DNA from 2 places in the Micromonospora sp. NPDC049900 genome. Region 2 is predicted to be linked to the other one. Evidence: riboswitches for the same ligand, from Rfam matches in the RefSeq annotation. Region 2 holds a riboswitch; the other holds the start of a gene.
What was found. A riboswitch is a leader RNA that binds a small molecule or an ion and turns the genes downstream of it on or off. The one in region 2 is predicted to bind cobalamin.

Region 1: linked by a shared signal. The riboswitch ahead of ACIBMZ_RS22580 (ribonucleoside-diphosphate reductase subunit alpha) and the one ahead of metE (5-methyltetrahydropteroyltriglutamate--homocysteine S-methyltransferase) in region 2 are both predicted to bind cobalamin.

The regions. Positions count from the first base shown of each region.
Region 1 covers NZ_JBITKM010000011.1:116,257-125,004, reverse strand. Annotated here, with positions in the region: gene ACIBMZ_RS22590 (GntR family transcriptional regulator) at 1-400, opposite strand, end outside; gene ACIBMZ_RS22585 (ribonucleotide-diphosphate reductase subunit beta) at 1,343-2,398, opposite strand; gene ACIBMZ_RS22580 (ribonucleoside-diphosphate reductase subunit alpha) at 2,389-4,764, opposite strand; cobalamin riboswitch at 4,901-5,109, opposite strand; gene ACIBMZ_RS22575 (amino acid adenylation domain-containing protein) at 5,230-8,748, shown strand, end outside.
Region 2 covers NZ_JBITKM010000007.1:271,742-280,489, reverse strand. Annotated here, with positions in the region: gene ACIBMZ_RS18570 (ABC transporter substrate-binding protein) at 1-447, opposite strand, end outside; gene ACIBMZ_RS18565 (FecCD family ABC transporter permease) at 472-1,560, opposite strand; cobalamin riboswitch at 1,726-1,939, shown strand; gene metE (5-methyltetrahydropteroyltriglutamate--homocysteine S-methyltransferase) at 2,060-4,351, shown strand; gene ACIBMZ_RS18555 (acyl-CoA thioesterase) at 4,444-4,959, shown strand; gene ACIBMZ_RS18550 (AI-2E family transporter) at 4,982-6,268, opposite strand; gene ACIBMZ_RS18545 (hypothetical protein) at 6,499-7,593, shown strand; gene ACIBMZ_RS18540 (YoaK family protein) at 7,712-8,407, shown strand; gene ACIBMZ_RS18535 (amphi-Trp domain-containing protein) at 8,506-8,748, shown strand, end outside.

The DNA.
Region 1 (8,748 bases), on a different contig from region 2:
CCGCGGTCGTGAAGGCGACCGGGTCACGGTCGGTGACGGCCGCGTCCATGTCGACCAGGGCGGCACCCAACTGACGGGCGAGGACCTCGCGTCGGACGGTGATGGCCCGCTCCACCGCCAGCAGCTCGAACGACTCCCGAAGGGCCATCAGCTCCTCGATGTCGGCGTCGTTCAGCGACCGGGTGACGGCGTTGCGGCCGGAGCCGGTGACCAGTCCCTCCGACCGCAGGATGCGGATGGCGTCACGGACCGGACCTCGGCTGACCTGGAAGGAGTCGGCCAGCTCCTCCTCGACGAGCCGGGTGCCCGACGGCACGTCGCCGACGATGATGCGACGGCGCAGCTCGCCGGCCAGCTTCTCGCCGAGGGACTCCGCCCTGATCGGCCTCACGTCCAACACGATGTCCTCCTGATAACTGTTAACAGTTAACACTCGACTCATCCCACGGTCAACGGAAGATGACGAACGAGTTTCTCGATGTTTCCTGCCGGCGTTTCGCCTGGTGGATGCCCTGGACGATGGGACGCCGCCGCGACGACCGGCGGCGGACAAGCGGGCCGGGATGGGCGCGCGGGCCGGGAGCAGGACGGCCACCACGGGCCGCTCAGCGGACGGCGGGGCCGCGCCCGGCCACCGGTCCCCGCACTGCGGTCGCTGCCGACACAGCAGGGACCCGACCCGGCCGGCGGTCCCGCGACCGCACGTCGGTGGCCCCGAGGTCGCGCCGGATCAGCAGAGACATTGCGACAGGGTACGGGCGCGACCGGTTCCGGTCCGCCCACGGCGAGCGGCCATTCCCCGCAGTCGCACGAATCGCTCGGCCAGCACGCCAACACGCGTCGAAGCTCGGCATCGGCCGAGGGCCGGGGAAGCCGGCATAGGCCGGGGGGCCGGGGGCCGGGGGCCGGGGGGCCAGGGGCGCCGACCCGCTGACTCCCATGTCTTACACGGACACTGTCGAGCTGACTGCGGCGACGGATCGCGGTGATCCGCCCCGCCTCGTCGGGCCGGCCGCAACCCACGCCGTTCACCGGACCAGCCATGACCCACGCCGTTCGCCGGGGCGGCCGTGACGGTCACCGGCCGAGAGTGCCCGGCCCGCCACACCGCCGACCGCGTCGGTCCACCGCTCTTCCACGCCCGCACCGGCGACTTCGCCGACATCACCGTGCAGGCCACCGTCGGCCGCTCTCCCAGTCGAGGAGCCGATAGCGCAAACGGTTCAGCTCGACAGGGGCCGCCGACACGACCAGTCGGCCAGGCACCGGCCGGAGCCCGAGCCGGAACGCCGCTGTCCCGGGCGGCGTCACGCCACCCGGGACAACGGCACAGCTCGGTCGATCAGAAGTCGTCGTCGAAGCTGACCGAGCCGGTCACCCCGACCTGGTAGGCGGAGACCCGCCGCTCGAAGAAGTTGGACAGTTCCTGGACGTCCTGCAACTCCATGAACGCGAACGGGTTGCCGCTGCCGTACATGGGAGCGATGCCGAGCACGGCCAGTCGCCGGTCGGCCACGTGCTGGAGGTACTCGCGCATGTCGGCCAGCGACATGCCGGAGACGCCCTGCTCCAACAGGTCGGCGGCGAACTGCACCTCGCACTCGACCGCCTCGGCGAGCATGTCCTTGACCTGCTGCTCCATCTCGGCGTCGAACAGGTCCGGCTCCTCGGCACGGACGGTGTCGACCACGTCGAAGGCGAACGCCATGTGCATGGACTCGTCGCGGAACACCCAGTTGGTGCCCGAGGCGAGGCCGTGCAGCAACCCCCGGGAGCGCAGGAAGTAGACGTACGCGAAGGCGCCGTAGAAGAACAGGCCCTCGATGCAGGCGGCGAAGCAGATCAGGTTCAGCAGGAAGGCCCGCCGGTCCGCCCGGGTCCGCAGCTCGCGCAGCGCGAAGATGGAGTCGATCCACTTGAAGCAGAACTCGGCCTTGCGGGCGATCGACGGGATGTTCTCCACCGCCGCGAACGCCGCGAACCGCTCCTTCTCGTCCGGGACGTAGGTGTCCAGCAGGTTCAGGTAGAACTGGACGTGCACCGCCTCCTCGAACAACTGCCGGGAGAGGTACAACCGTCCCTCCGGCGAGTTGACGTGCTGATAGAGGTTGAGCACGAGGTTGTTGGCGACGATGGTGTCACCGGTGGCGAAGAAGGCCACGAGTCGCGACACCAGGTGCTGCTCGGCCGGGGAGAGCTTGGCCAGGTCGGCGAGGTCGGAGTGCAGGTCGACCTCCTCCACCGTCCAGGTGTTCTTGATGGCGTCCTTGAAGCGGTCGAAGAACTGCGGGTACCGCATCGGCCGCAGGGTCAGGTCCATGCCGGGGTCGAGCAGCAGGTGCCGCTCCCCCGTGCCGGTGCTGGTGCTGGTGGTCTCGGAGACGGTGGTCACTGGCATGCCTCGCAGCTCTCGGGGTTCTCCAGGGAGCAGGCCAACGCCTCGTCGTCGCTGACCGCCACGACCGGCGTGACGCTCGGGGTGACGGCGACGGTGGCCTGCTGGATCCGGGTCGCCGGACGCGACCGCAGGTAGTAGGTGGTCTTCAGCCCGGACTTCCAGGCGTACAGGTACATCGAGGAGAGCTTGCCGATGGTCGGCGCGCTCAGGAACAGGTTCAGCGACTGCGACTGGTCGATGAAGGGGGCACGGGCCGCCGCCAGGTCGATCAACGCCCGCTGCGGCAGCTCCCACGCGGTCCGGAACAGCTCGCGTACGTCCGCGGGCAGCTCGACGACGCCCTGCACGGAACCCTCGGCGCGCTTGATCTGCTCCCGGATCGCGGCCGTCCACAGTCCCCGCGCCTTCAGCTCACGGACCAGGTAGGTGTTGATCTGGAGGAACTCGCCGGACATCGTCTCGCGCTTGAACAGGTTGGACACCTGCGGCTCGATGCACTCGTAGCAGCCGGCGATCGAGGCGATGGTGGCGGTCGGCGCGATCGCCACCAGCAGCGAGTTCCGCAGGCCGTGCCGACCGACCGTCTCGCGCAACGCGGTCCACCGCTCGGGCTGGCCGACCTCGGCGCCCCACAGGTCCGGATGCAGCTCACCCCGGGCGGCGCGGGTCTCGGCGTACGCGGGATGCGGGCCGAACCGCTCGGCGAGCCCGGCGGAGGTCTCCAACGCGGTCAGGAAGATCTCCTCCTGCACCCGGGTCGACAGCTCCCGGGCGGCCGGCGAGTCGAACGGCAGGCGCAGCGTGAAGAACGCGTCCTGCAAACCCATCAGCCCGAGCCCGACGGGGCGCCAGCGCGGGTTCGACGCCGCCGCCTGCTCGGCCGGGTAGTAGTTGATGTCGATCACCCGGTCCAGGAAGACCACGGCGGTACGCACCGTGGCGCGCAGCCGCTCCCAGTCGACACCGTCCGCGGTGACATGCGCGCCCAGGTTGACCGAGCCGAGGTTGCAGACCGCCGTCTCGGCGTCGTCGTTGACCTCCAGGATCTCGGTGCAGAGGTTCGACAGGTGGATGGTGTTGCCCGGGGTGCCGGTCTGGTTCGACAGCCGGTTCGAGGCGTCCTTGAACGTCATCCACCCGTTGCCGGTCTGCGCGAGCGTCCGCATCATCCGGCCGTACAGGTCGCGGGCCTTGACGGTCTTGACCGCTTTCTTCTCGGCCGCCCGGTACGCCTCGTCGAACTCCTCGCCGAACAGGTCGGGCAGCTCGGGGGCGTCCGACGGGTCGACGAGCGACCAGTCGCCGTCCGCCTCGACGCGCCGCATGAACTCGTCCGGGATCCAGTTGGCGAGGTTCAGGTTGTGCGTCCGCCGGGACTCCTCGCCGGTGTTGTCCCGCAGTTCGAGGAACTCCTCCACGTCCGGGTGCCACGGTTCGAGGTAGACGCAGGCCGCGCCCTTGCGACGGCCGCCCTGGTTGACCGCGGCCACCCCGGCGTCCAGCGTCTTGAGGAACGGCACGATGCCGTTCGACCTGCCGTTGGTGCCCCGGATCAGGGCGCCCCGACCGCGTACCCGGGACCAGGAGATGCCGATGCCGCCGGAGAACTTGGACAACTTCGCGACCTGGTGGTAGCGCTCGTAGATGGAGTCGAGTTCGTCGCGCGGCGAGTCGACCAGGAAGCACGAGGACATCTGGGTGTGCCGGGTGCCGGAGTTGAACAGCGTCGGCGAGCTGGGCAGGTAGGCCAGGCTGGACATGAGTCGGTAGAAGCCGATCGCCTCGCCGGGCGTCTGCGACAGGCCGCAGGCGACGCGCAACAGCCAGTACTGCGGCGTCTCCACCACGAGCCGGGTCTGCGGGTGCCGCAGCAGGTAGCGGTCGGCGACCGTGCGCAGCCCGAAGTACTCGAAGCGCAGGTCCCCCGCCGGGTCGACGGCGTCGTCCAGCTTGCGCGCGTTGCGGGCCACGAACGCGGCGGTGTCGTCGCCGATCAGGCCCAGGCCGTGTGCGTACCGGATGGACTGGCTGAAGCTGGCGACCTGTTGCCCACGGACCTCCTTGTCCACGTACGCGGCCAGTAGCCGGGCCGCCAGCTTCGAGTACTGCGGCTCCTCACCGATCAGTTCGGCCGCGGTCTGGATGGACAGCTTGTCCATCTCGGCCGTGGTCGCGCCGTCGTACAGCCCGCTGATGGTCTTGGTGGCCACCCGCAGCGGGTCGATCTCGTCCAGGTCGGCGACCCACCGCTCCACCGCCTTGACGATCTTGTTGACGTCCACCGGCTCGGTGTCGCCGTTCCGCTTGCGGACCTGCATGACGTGCCGGCGTTGCTCCGGCCCCGCCTGCTCCTGGGTCACCGTCATGTTCCCCCTCCTCACGCCTGTCCCCGAGATCGTCGGGTCCGCGCGGGAGGACGCCGCCGGTCATCCGACGGCACTGCTGCCGTGACTGACCAGCTCCTGGCGTCGGCCGTCCCACGCGGCCTTCGACCGCCGCACACGTCGCGTGCGGCGCGCTGGCAGGTCTTCGGACTCGTGGGCCTGGTGCTCGCGCCTACTGGCCGTCGCTTCCCAGACCTGGCGGGTCCAGTGCGTGATGACGGCGGTCGTTCCCACTCACCGCTGCGGGGCAGTCCCGGATTCCCACCGGGTTCCCTCTTGCCTCGACCGTCGTGGAGCGGCGGCCGAACCAGCTACGGGGCACACCATATATGGGTGCGGTGCGGAGATGGCAACACCAGATGCTGTGCCGGGCGTGTCGCGTGCCAGATGTCGGGCATCCCGCCGACCGTCGGCCGGGTACTCGATCATGCCCACTAGCATCGTCGCGTGCAGACAGCGGCCGGACCCGGCGACCGACGGGCACTGCTCGACATCCTCGTCCGGGCCGCGGATCGGACGCCCGACCAGGTGATCGTGCACGTGCGCGAGGACGGCACCGAGCGCACCGTGACCGTCCGGCAGTTGCGGGACGAGTCGCTGCGGGTGGCGGGTGGCTACCGCGCGGCCGGAGTGATCCCGGGCACGCCGGTGATCCTGGTCGCCGACGCCGGGGACGACTTCCAGCCACTGTTCTGGGGTGCGCTCGCCGCCGGGCTGGTCCCGGTGCCGCTACCGCCCGAACCGGCCCGGGTACGGGCCGTCCGCGAGCTGCTCGCCGACGCGGTGACCGTGGTGGACAACACCACCGGGGCGGTCGCCGACGGGCTGGCCGGACCGGTGCTGCGGCTGGCCGACCTGCGGACCGGCGCCCCACCGGAGGATCTGTTCGCCGCCGACCCCACCGACGTGGCGTTCCTCCAGTTCTCCTCCGGCAGCACGGGCACGCCCCGCGGGGTGGAGTTGACCCACGCCAACGTGCTGGCCAATGTGGAGCAGTCCCGGCTGGCCAGTGGCGCCGGGCCGGACGACGTCCTGGTCACCTGGATGCCGTACTTCCACGACATGGGGTTGATCGGTACGCATCTGACCCCGCTCGCCATCGGGTGCACGCAGGTCCGGGTTCCCCCGTTGGCGTTCGCGAAGCGCCCGGCGCTGTGGTTCACCGCCGCGCACCGACACCGCGCGACCCTGTTGTCGGCGGCGAACTTCGCGCTGGCGCTGGCGGTCCGCCGGGTCCCGACGGACCTCCTCGCCACGCTGGACCTGAGCCGGGTCCGGTGCGTGGTGGTGGGTGCGGAACCCATCTCCCCCACGGTGTGGCGGGCCTTCCTGGCGCACGTACGCCCGGCCGGGCTCGCCCCGGCCGCCCTGCGACCGGTGTACGGCCTGGCGGAGGCGACCCTCGCGGTGACCTTCCCGCCGCCCGGGGAGGTCGCCGCGCCGCTGGTGCTGGACCGGGCCGCGCTGAGCCAGGGCCGGGCGGTTACCACCGGGCCGGGTACGCACGCGGTGGAGCTGATGGACCTGGGACACCCGGTGCCCGGCTGCGAGGTACGCGTCGTCGACGAGCGGCACCGGCCGCTGCCCGAGGGTCGGGTGGGCCTGATCGAGGTACGCGGCCCGAACGTGGCGCGCGGCTACCACCGGGACCCGCAGGCCAGCCGGGAGACCTTCGTGGACGGTTGGCTGCGCACCGGTGACCTGGGTTTCCAGCGCGCCGGTCGGCTCTGCGTGACCGGCCGCGCGAAGGACGTCGTCTTCGTCAACGGCCGGACGTTCCACGCTCCCGACCTGGAGGCGGTGGCCGCCGCGACCGTCGGGTTGCCGGCCACGGCGACGGCGGTGGTCGGCTGCACCGACCCGGACAGCGGCGGCGAGCGGATCGTGGTGTTCGTGGCCTGGGCCCGTCCGCCCGCCGGGGCGACCGGGGTGCTCGACGCCACACGGGCCCGGGTGGCCGAGGCGGCCGGGCACGACGACGTGCGGGTGCTGCCGCTGCCGCCCGGCGCGTTCGCCCGGACCACCAGCGGCAAGCTGCGGCGACGACGGATGCGCGAGCGCTACCTGGCCGGCGACTTCGCCGACCGGGAACGCCGCTGGCACCCGGCGACCGGCCTGCCGGGGACGTCCGCGTCCGGGGACACACCTCCGGCGACACCGGCGAACACGCACCCGACACGACAGCCGGAGGCGCGGCCGTCGGACGGCTCGGGGCCGCTGTCCCGGCGGCGGGTCGAGCAGGTCGTCCGGACGGTCTGGGCGCGGGTGCTGGACCGGCCCGCCGACACCATCGCGGCGGACGACCGGTTCCTGGCCATCGGCGGGTCGTCACTCAAGGCGATGGAGGTGCTGGCCGGGCTGGAGGACGCCCTCGGCACCACGTTCGATCCGGCGGACCTGCGGGACTGCCCCACCGTCGCCACGTTGACCGACCGCATCCTGGCCGGGCCGCCCACGACCCGACCGGCACCGCCCGACGGGTGCGCCCCGGCGCGGCAGGACCCCCGTTCCGACGCGACGCCGCTCGCGGTCATCGGCATGGCCTGCCGTTTCCCCGGCGCGGAGGACCCCGACGAGTTCTGGCGTGGACTCGTCGGCGGCATCGACGCGGTCCGGCCGGTCCCGGAGCACCGGTGGACGCCGCAGGACGGCCGACCCCGTTGGGGGTCCTTCCTGGACGATCCGATGCAGCTCGACGCGGACTTCTTCGGGCTCTCCGACGAGGAGGCGCGGCTCACCGACCCGCACGCCCGACTCTTCCTGGAGATCGGGTACGAGGCGCTCGAACGGGCCGGGTACGCCGGACCGCGTCGGCAGGGCCGCCGGGTCGGGGTCTTCGCCGCCGTCGGCGAGAGCGCCTATCCGGAGCTGCTGGCCGCCGCCGGTCCGGTCACCGCACCGGCGGCGCTGGTCGGCAACCTGCGCAACCTCGTGGCGGCCCGGTTGGCGCAGGCGCTGGACCTCGCCGGGCCGGCGATCACGGTGGACACGGCCTGCTCCTCGGCGCTGGTCGCACTGCACCTGGCGGCGCGCAGCCTGGCCACCGGCGAGTGCGACATCGCGGTGGTCGGCGGCGTGAACCTCAACCTCACCGAGACCGGCTACCGGCTGTTGGACGCCGCCGAGGCGTTGTCGCCGACCGGCCGGTGCCGCGCCTTCGACGCCGACGCCGACGGCTTCGTGCCCGGCGAGGGCGGCGCGGCGCTGGTCCTGTGCCGCCCCGACGACGCGTACGCCGCCGGGGACCGAGTGCTCGCGCTGGTCGCCGGCACCGCCGTGGGTAACGACGGCCGGTCGCTGAGCCTGCTCGCCCCGAACCCACAGCGGCAGTGGGAGGTCATCGCGCGCGCGTACGCGGACGCCGGGCTCGACCCGGCCGCCGTCTCGTACGTCGAGGCGCACGGCACCGGCACCGGCCTCGGTGACCCGGTGGAGGCACGGTCGCTGGCCGCCGCGTACCCGCCCCGCCCCGACGGCACGCCCCGCGGGCTCGGGTCGGTCAAGACCAACCTGGGACACCTGCTCAACGCCGCCGGGATGCCGGCGCTGCTGAAGGTGGTGCTGGCCCTGCGGCACCGGCAGTTGCCGCCGTCGCTGCACCACGTCCGGCCGTCCACCCGGTACGACCTCGACGCCGCCGGCTTCACGGTGGTCACCGAGGCACGTCCGTGGACCGCACCCGGGCCCTTGGTGGCCGGGGTGAACGCGTTCGGCTTCGGCGGCACCAACGCACACGCCGTCCTGTGCGAGGCACCGCCCCACCGGCCCGTACCGCAGCTCGCGGGTCCCGGCGTACACCTGGTGACGCTCACCGCCCGGTCGGCGTCCGCGCTGCGGCGCAGTGCCCACGACCTCGCCGGGCACCTGCGCGACCGGGGCGACCTGGACACGGCCGACGTGGTCGCCAGCGCCGGGACGGCCCGCGACGACGCGCCGTACCGGTTGGCGCTCGTCGCCGACGACACC
Region 2 (8,748 bases):
CTCCTCCAGCAGCGGGATGTCCACCGCCGCGAGGGTGTCGCGGGAGAGGTTGTCGACCTCGCCGAGGACCAGGTCGGGCTCCTGGCTGATCACCACCTCCTTGGAGATCTGCAGGTGCCCGCTGGTGTCGGTCCTGTCGGTCAGCAGCGGGATCCGGTCCAACCCGGCCTGGGTCGGCGCGTCGTAGTACTCCTTCGGGTACTGCCCGGCGCGGGCGGTGACCCGGTCCAGGACGCCGAGCGCGTGCAGGTACGGCACGGCGGCGCTCTTGAGCAGCACGACCCGCTCCGGAGCGGCGTCGAAGGTGACGTCCACGCCGCAGTTGGTCACGGTGACCGGGTAACCGGGACCGGCCTCGGCCGGCCCGTCGGCGCCGCCGCCGCACCCGGCGACGAGCAGCACGCACGCGGAGGCGGCGGCGGTGGCGAGGCGGGTTGCCTTCAACATCGGTTCTCCTTGACGGGTGGGCGTTCAGGCGCCGGAGGCGTGCAGGCGGCGGATCAGGACCAGCAGGAAGGGCGCGCCGAGCAGGGAGGTGATGATGCCGATCGGGATCTCCTGGGGGGCCAGCAGCACCCGGGCCAGCACGTCGGCCCAGACCAGCAGGATCGCCCCGAGCAGCGCGGCCACCGGCACCACGCGGACGTGCGGTGCGCCGACGATGCGCCGGGCCAGGTGTGGCACGACCAGACCGACGAACCCGATGCTGCCGGCGGCGGAGACCAGGATGCCGACGCTCAGCGAGACCAGCACCAGCAGCCGGAGTCGGAACCGGTCCGGCGAGACGCCCAGCGTGTGCGCGGTCTCGTCGCCGATGGCCAGCACGTCGAGCCGCCGCCCGACGACGGTCAGGTAGGCGATGGTGCCGATCAGCACCACCGCGGCGATCAGCAGCAGGGCGTTCCAGCGGGCCAGGCCCAGCGACCCGAGGAGCCAGAACATCACCGAGCGGGCGCCCTCGGCCGACCCGGAGGCGAAGATCAGGAAGCTGGTGGTGGCGTACAGCGCGTACCCGACGGCGACGCCGGCCAGCAGCAGCCGGAGGGAGGTGACCCGGCCGCCGCTGCGCGCGATCAGGAAGACCAGCAGCGACGCGCCGAGCGCGCCGACGAACGCGCTGGTGGAGAGCGCGTACTGGCCGAAGCCGGCACCGGCGCCGAACAGGATCGCGGCAGCCGCGCCGCTGGAGGCGCCGGAGTTGATGCCGAGCAGGTACGGGTCGGCGAGCACGTTGCGGACCATGGCCTGCAACGCCACGCCGCAGACCGCCAGGCCGGCGCCGACCAGCATGCCGAGCAGGACGCGGGGCAGTCGGACCTGCCAGACGATCGCCTGCTGCGGCCCGGTCCAGGTGACCTCGCCCGGCAGCCCGACGAGGTGGTGCCCGATGATCCGGGCCACCGTCAGCGGGGGGATGCCGATCGCCCCGGCCCCGACCGCGACCAGCCCGGTCAGGACCAGCCCGAGGGTCAGCGCGAGCAGCCAGAGGCCGGTGCGGCGACGCTGCGCCGCCACGCCGAGCACGTCCGTCCGGCTCGTCGGCAGGGTGGTGACGCTCACCGCACTCCCACGCAAAGTCGTTGTTCTTGCCAAGTCTTTGCAAAAACTAACACCATGATCATGCGAGCGGAAGCCGGATGAGTCGTTGTTCACCCACCGCCCGACACGCCGTGGCGGTGCGGACATCACACCCGCGCGACGGTCGCCGCGCGTGATCCGGACGCTAGGATCCGTGGCGGTACTGGTTCGCCCCGGCCGTTCGGTCGGAGCGTCGTAAGAGGGAACCCGGTGTGAATCCGGGACTGCCCCGCAGCGGTGAGTGGGAACGACCGCCGTCACACGCACTGGACACCTGTCCGGGAAGCGACGGCCAGTAGGGGACCGGCCCAGCCGGTCGCGCCCACGAGTCCGAAGACCTGCCCGTGCCGCGTGCGCAACCGCGCACGCCGCCGTCGGCCCCGCGGGAGGGCCAGGGCGAGGTCGGTCGTCGCACCGTGCCCTCCCCAGCCCTCCTCCGGAGCCGTACCGCCGGACCTCGAGGGAAGGGAACCCTGGCGACATGACCACTCCGTTCGGCACGAGCACCGTGCTCGGCTACCCGCGCATCGGCCCGCGTCGTGAGCTCAAGACCGCGGTCGAGGGCTACTGGGCCGGCCGCATCGACGAGCCGACCCTGCGGGCCGCCGCCGCGCAGGTGCGCGAGCAGACCTGGCGTACGTTGCACGACGCCGGCCTGTCCGCCGTACCGTCCAACACGTTCTCGCTCTACGACCACGTGCTCGACGCGGCCGTCACGGTCGACGCCGTGCCCGACCGGTTCCGCCGGCTGGGCCTCGGTGAGCTGGACACCTACTTCGCCATGGCACGCGGCACCGCGCAGGAGCCGCCGCTGGAGATGACGAAGTGGTTCGACACCAACTACCACTACCTGGTGCCCGAGATCGGTCCGGACACCGCCTTCGCCGCCCGCCCCGACAAGCCGCTGGCCGAGTACGGGCGGGCGCGGCAGCTCGGCATCACCACCCGTCCGGTCCTGGTCGGCCCGGCGACCCTGCTGCTGCTCGCCAAGCCCACCGCCGACGCGCCCGACGGGTTCCGCCCGTTCGACCGGCTCGCCGACCTGGTCGACGTCTACGCCGACCTGCTGTCCGCACTCGCCGACGTCGGGGTGCCGTGGGTGCAGCTCGACGAACCGGCGTACGTCGGCGACCGGTCCGACGCCGAGATCCGCGCCCTCGGTGCCGCGTACGCCAGGCTCGGCGCGCTGACCCACCGACCCCGCCTGTTCGTCGCCGCGTACTTCGGGGAACTGGGCGACGCGCTACCCGCGCTGCTGGACACGCCGATCGAGGCGATCGGGCTGGACCTGGTGGCCGGGCCGGGCGATCTCGGCCGACTCGCCGGCCACGGCGCGCAACCGGGCCGGACCGTGGTCGCCGGGCTGGTCGACGGCCGCAACGTGTGGCGGACCGACCTGCGGGCTGCCGCAGCCGTCGGCGCCACCCTCACCGGGCTCGCCGACACCGTCGCCGTGTCGACCTCCTGCTCGCTGCTGCACGTGCCCGTCGACCTGGCCGCCGAGACCGACCTCGACCCGCTACTGCGGGAACGGTTGGCGTTCGCCCGGCAGAAGGTCGACGAGGTGGTCGCACTCGGCCGGGTGCTGCGCGACGGGGTGGGCGAGCTGCCCACCGCGCCCCCGCCGGTCCCGGCGCAGTGGCGCGACGACCCGGTCCGCGCCCGACTGGAGGCGCTGCGGCCCGAGCACACCCGGCGCGGGCCGTATCCGCAGCGCGCCGACGCCCAGCGGCGCCGCCTCGGGCTGCCCGCGCTGGCGACCACCACCATCGGGTCGTTCCCGCAGACCGAGGCGCTGCGCCGGGCCCGGGCCGAGCACCGCGCCGGTCGCCTCGACGCGGCCGGCTACGCCGAGCGGATGCGGGCCGAGATCGCCGAGGTGGTGGCCGAGCAGGAGCGGCTCGGACTGGACGTGCTGGTGCACGGCGAGCCGGAGCGCAACGACATGGTGCAGTACTTCGCCGAGCACCTGGACGGCTTCGCCGCCACCGCCCACGGATGGGTCCAGTCGTACGGCTCCCGGTGTGTGCGTCCGCCGATCCTGTACGGCGACGTGACCCGGCGGGAACCCATCACGGTGGCCTGGTCCCGCTACGCCCAGTCGCTCACCGACCGGCCGGTCAAGGGCATGCTCACCGGCCCGGTGACCATCCTGGCCTGGTCGTTCGTCCGGGTGGACCAGCCGCTGGCGGAGACCGCCCGCCAGGTCGCGCTGGCCCTGCGCGACGAGGCGCGGGACCTGGAGGCGGCGGGCATCCGGATCATCCAGGTCGACGAACCCGCGTTGCGGGAACTGCTGCCGCCGCGCCGCCGGGACCACGCCGCCTACCTGGACTGGTCGGTGGCGTCGTTCCGGTTGGCGACCAGCGGCGTCGCCGACGCCACGGCGATCCACACCCACCTGTGCTACTCGGAGTTCGGCGAGGTGCTGCCCGCCATCGACGCCCTGGACGCCGACGTGACCAGCATCGAGGCGTCCCGTTCCCGGATGGAGATCCTCGACGACCTGGCCACCGTCGGCTACACCCGGGGGATCGGGCCGGGTGTCTACGACATCCACTCGCCCCGGGTGCCCGACGCGGCCGAGGTGGTCACCGCGCTGCGCCGGGCGGCGGCGGTCGTCGGGCCGGAGCGGCTCTGGGTCAACCCGGACTGCGGGCTCAAGACCCGGGGCTACGACGAGGTCCGTCCGGCCCTGACCGCGCTGGTCCGCGCCGCCGCCTCGGTCCGCGCCGAACTGGCCGCCGCCGACGGGTCGACGAGCGACTCCTGACCCGGTGACGTCCGCCGGTGGGGACCTCCCGCCGGCGGACGCCGTCGGCAGACCGCACCACCGAGACCGCGCGCGAGGACGGACGAACCGCCATGCAGGACACACTTTCCGCCCCCGGTCGGACGCCGTCGGCGTCCCACCTGACCCTGTCGCAGATCATGGACCAGCACCACACCAACCTCATGGGTACGGTCCACGGCGGCCGGATCCTCAACCTCATCGACTCGGTGGCCGGGGTGGTCGCCGCCCGGCACTCCGACGGCCCGGCGGTCACCGCCGCCATCGACGAGACCGCCTTCCTCCGCGCCGTACGCGTCGGCGACGTGGTGCACGTCGACGCCCGGATCACCTGGGCCGGTCGCAGCTCGATGGAGGTGGCGGTGAAGGTGACCGCCGACCGGTGGGACCGGGCCGTGCCACCGACCACGGTGGCCACCGCGCACCTGGTGATGGTCGCCGTCGACGACGCCGGGCAGCCGCGTGCGGTGCCCCCGCTGCTGCTGGAGACCGACGGCGACCGGGGACGCTACCGCGAGGCGGAGATCCGACGCGAGCACCGACTCACGTTGCGGCGGGCCCTGCTCGACGGCGCCGGAGACCCGACATAGATTCTCGCCGGGGCCCGGAGCGTCAGGGCGCGGTGGCCTTGACCACGACCGCCTCCGGGGGCGGTGGCTGTTCGGTCGGCGGAATGCGCCGGGCCAACCGCCGGACCGCGGTGTTGAGCACGGCGATCAGCGGTACCGCGATGAGTGCGCCGAAGATGCCGTCGAGCACCACACCGGCGGTGACCGCCAGCACCACCGGCAGCGGGTGCAGCGCCACCGCCTTGCCCATGATCCACGGTTGGAGGACGTTCCCCTCGACCTGCTGCACCACGATCACCGCGCCGAGGATGCACAGCGCGGTGACCCAGCCGCCGTCGACCAGCGCGACCAGCACCGCCACCGCGCCGGAGAGCGTGGCACCGACGATCGGGATGAACGCGCCGAGGAATACCAGCGCGGCCAGGGCGAACGCGAACGGCACGTCGAACAGCACCAGCGCGATGCCGATGCCGACCGCGTCGATGAACGCCACCAGCACGGTGGCCCGCACGTAGGCGACCAGCGTCTGCCACGAGGCGTTGCCCGCGTCGTCGAGCCGCCAGCGGGCGGCGGCCGGGAACATCCCGACGATGAACCGCCAGATGCGCTGCCCGTCGCGGAGGAAGAAGAACATGGCGAAGAGGACCAGCAGCGCGCCGGTGAAGATCTCCACCACCGTGCCGGCGGTGGAGAGCGCCCCGGTGGTCAGCGCCTGGGTGTTCTCGTTGATCCAGTTCTGTCCGGCCTGGATGTACTGGTCCAACGTCCCGTCGGAGAGGTTCAGCGGCCCGTCGCGCAGCCAGTCCTGGATCTGGCCGATGCCGTCGGCCGCGTTGCGGCTGAGGTCGGGCAGACCGGTGATGAACTCGTTGACCACCATGGTCAGCGTGCCGACCACGGCGGCCAGTCCACCGATCAGCACCACGGCGGTGGCCAGCGTACGGGGGAAGCGGGCCCGCAAGAGCCAGCCGACGGCGGGCGCCAGCAGGGCGGAGAGCAGCAGCGCCACCAGCAGCGGCACGATCACGACGCGGATGGTGCCCATGAACCGCAGCATCGCCCAGCCGACGATGCCGATGACGATGATCCGCCACGACCAGGCGGCGGCGATCCGCAACGAGTGCGGCACCCCGGCGTCGTCCCGGCTGATCGTCGAGGGGTGGCCGCCCTCGTCGGAGTCGCCGGAGCGGGGCTCGGGAATGGGGGGGACGAACTCCTCCGCGCGGTCGGCCCGTCGGGTCCGGTCCCGGTCCCGGGCCGCGCGCACCGACTCGCGTCCCCCGTCGTACGCCCGGCGCAGTCGTTGCCGTAGCTGCTCGAACCGGCTCAAGGGAACCCCCAGGTGAAGATCGGTCGGTACACCGTAACGGGTCGGGGCACGCACCGACACGGTGACCAGCGGAGAATCGCGCCGGCCCGGATGCCGCCGCCGATCTCGGCCGGTGACGTCCGGCGGGGCGGGCCCTATTCTGGCGCTTCGTGCCCGGGTGTCCGGGCGGTGCCGCCCGAGGCGGGTCCCTCCGGACACGCGGGCTCCCCCTGCGACGAGGAGGTTCCCGGGTGAGAAGGTTCGCGGTAATCGTCACCGCGTTGACGGCGGCCACGGCGGTCGCCGTACCGGCACAGGCGCAGACGTCGACCCCGACGGCGGTCACCCTCAAACCGCCGCTGAGCGGCCTGGTCGACCGGGCCGAGCCGGCCACCGGCGCGTACGCCCCGGTGGTGGACAGCTTCGTCATCCGGGTCAACTGGAGCGACCTGCAACCGCAGCAGCAGCCCGGCACCGACCACGGCGGCGCGCTCGACACCACCGCGATCGACCAGGCGGTCGCCGCCGCGAACGCGGCCGGGATGTACGCCCGGCTGCGGGTCGTCGGCGGTATCCACGCGCCGGACTGGGTGAAGTCGCTCGGCGGGACCAGTCCGATCCCGTGGTACACCACCGGCAGCCTGACCGGCACGATCGGCCGCTTCTGGAGCAGCGCGTACGGCACCGCGTACCAGAACCTCCAGGACCGGCTCGCCGCCCGCTACGACGACGAGCCACGGATCCGGGACGTGGTGATCGCCCGCTGCACCACCGAGTTCGCCGAGCCGTACATCCGGCAGACCGGGCAGCTCAGCCTGAACCGGCCCGGCCTGGAGGCGGCCGGCTACACCGGGGCGGCCGACGACCAGTGCCACCGTGACGAGATCGACGCGCACGACGTGTGGGAGCAGACCCGCTCCTACCTGGCGTTCAACCCGTACCAGCGGATCGACGAGGTGACCTGGACCGGGTCGGTGGACATGCCGTACACCCGGCAGATGATCGACTACTGCCGGACCTCGCTGGGCGCCCGGTGTGTGCTGGGCAACAACTCGATGTACCCCGGCCGCCCGAACAACTACTACGCGATGTGGGCGTACATCGCGGGCAAGGGCGGCCCGATCAGCTACCAGACCGCGACCGCCGACCTGGTCTGCGCCGACCAGGACCCCTGCCCGGCGTCGACCTGGAACCAGACCCTGGAACTCGCCCTCACCCACGGGGCGAACGCCGTGGAACTGCCCAGGACGAAGACCGGCTACCAGAGCTGGTCCATCGCGGACGTGTCGCCGGATCGCGGGTTGCAGTACTACGACGACCTGCTGGAGGCCGCCGCCGGGCCGTGACGCGGCTGCGTCGGGCGCGGTCGTGGGCGGTGCGTAGACTCCGATCCGGACGATCGCCCTGCTCACGGCCGCTCTCGACGTGCCGCACAGCGGTGCCGGCGAGCTGCGGAAGAGGCCCATGACCAAGACGTACGACGTACCGCTGCTGGTGCTCACCGTGGCGACCGGGGCGATCGACGGCGTCAGCTACCTCGCCCTGGACCGGGTCTTCACCGGCAACATGACCGGCAACGTGCTCTTCATCGGCTTCGGCCTGGCCGGGGTCTCCGGTCTGCCGGTGCTCAACAACCTGCTGGCGCTGCTGGCGTTCATGCTCGGCGCGCTGCTCGCCGCCCGGCTGACCCGCCGGGCGGCCGGCCCGGCGAAGCTGCCCCGGTCGGGCCTGCTCGTGCTGGTCGTCGGCAGCGCGGTGACGCTGACGCTGGCCGCGCTCTGGTCCGGCGCCGGGGCGCCGGACGGGATCGCGATGTTCGTCGTCACCGGGTTGCTGGCGCTGGTGCTCGGCGCCCAGGCCGCAGCGGTCCGCCACACCGGTGTCCGCGACCTGTCCACGGTGGTGGTGACGATGGCGATGGTCAACCTCTCGGCGGACAGCCGGGCCGCCGGGGGGGACGGCGCGGCGTGGGCCCGGCGGTGCGCCGCGGTCGTCGCGATGGGCCTCGGTGCCCTGGTCGCGGCGCTCCTGACCCTGCGGGTCGACGGATCCTGGGCGCTGCTGACCGCCGGTGTGGTCATGGCGGTCGGCACGGCGATGATCGCGGCGGTCCGCCGCCGGGAGATCGCCGCCGCGGCGGCTGCCGGTCCGGCCGCCTGAACCCCGCCCGCCCGACGCTCCGGCGACGCCACCTGCGGTCCCGCCGACCGGGTAACCCTGGGCGTGGTCGGTCGACACCGCAATGCCAGCATGACGGCATGGATATCTACGAGGACGAGCGGACCGTGTCGCGGGCGGACCTGGCCGCATGGCTGCGGCAGGTGGCGAGCCAGGTGGAGAGCGGGCAGGTCTTCTACGGTGCCGCCGGCACCATCGCCGTCGCCGACCAGGTGCGCTGCGAGCTGGAGATCGAGCAGGAGGGCAAGGACGAGTACTCGATCGAGATCGAGTTCTCCTGGGTCAACCCGGCCGCCGAGGCGGAGAAGTTGAAGGCCGACGCG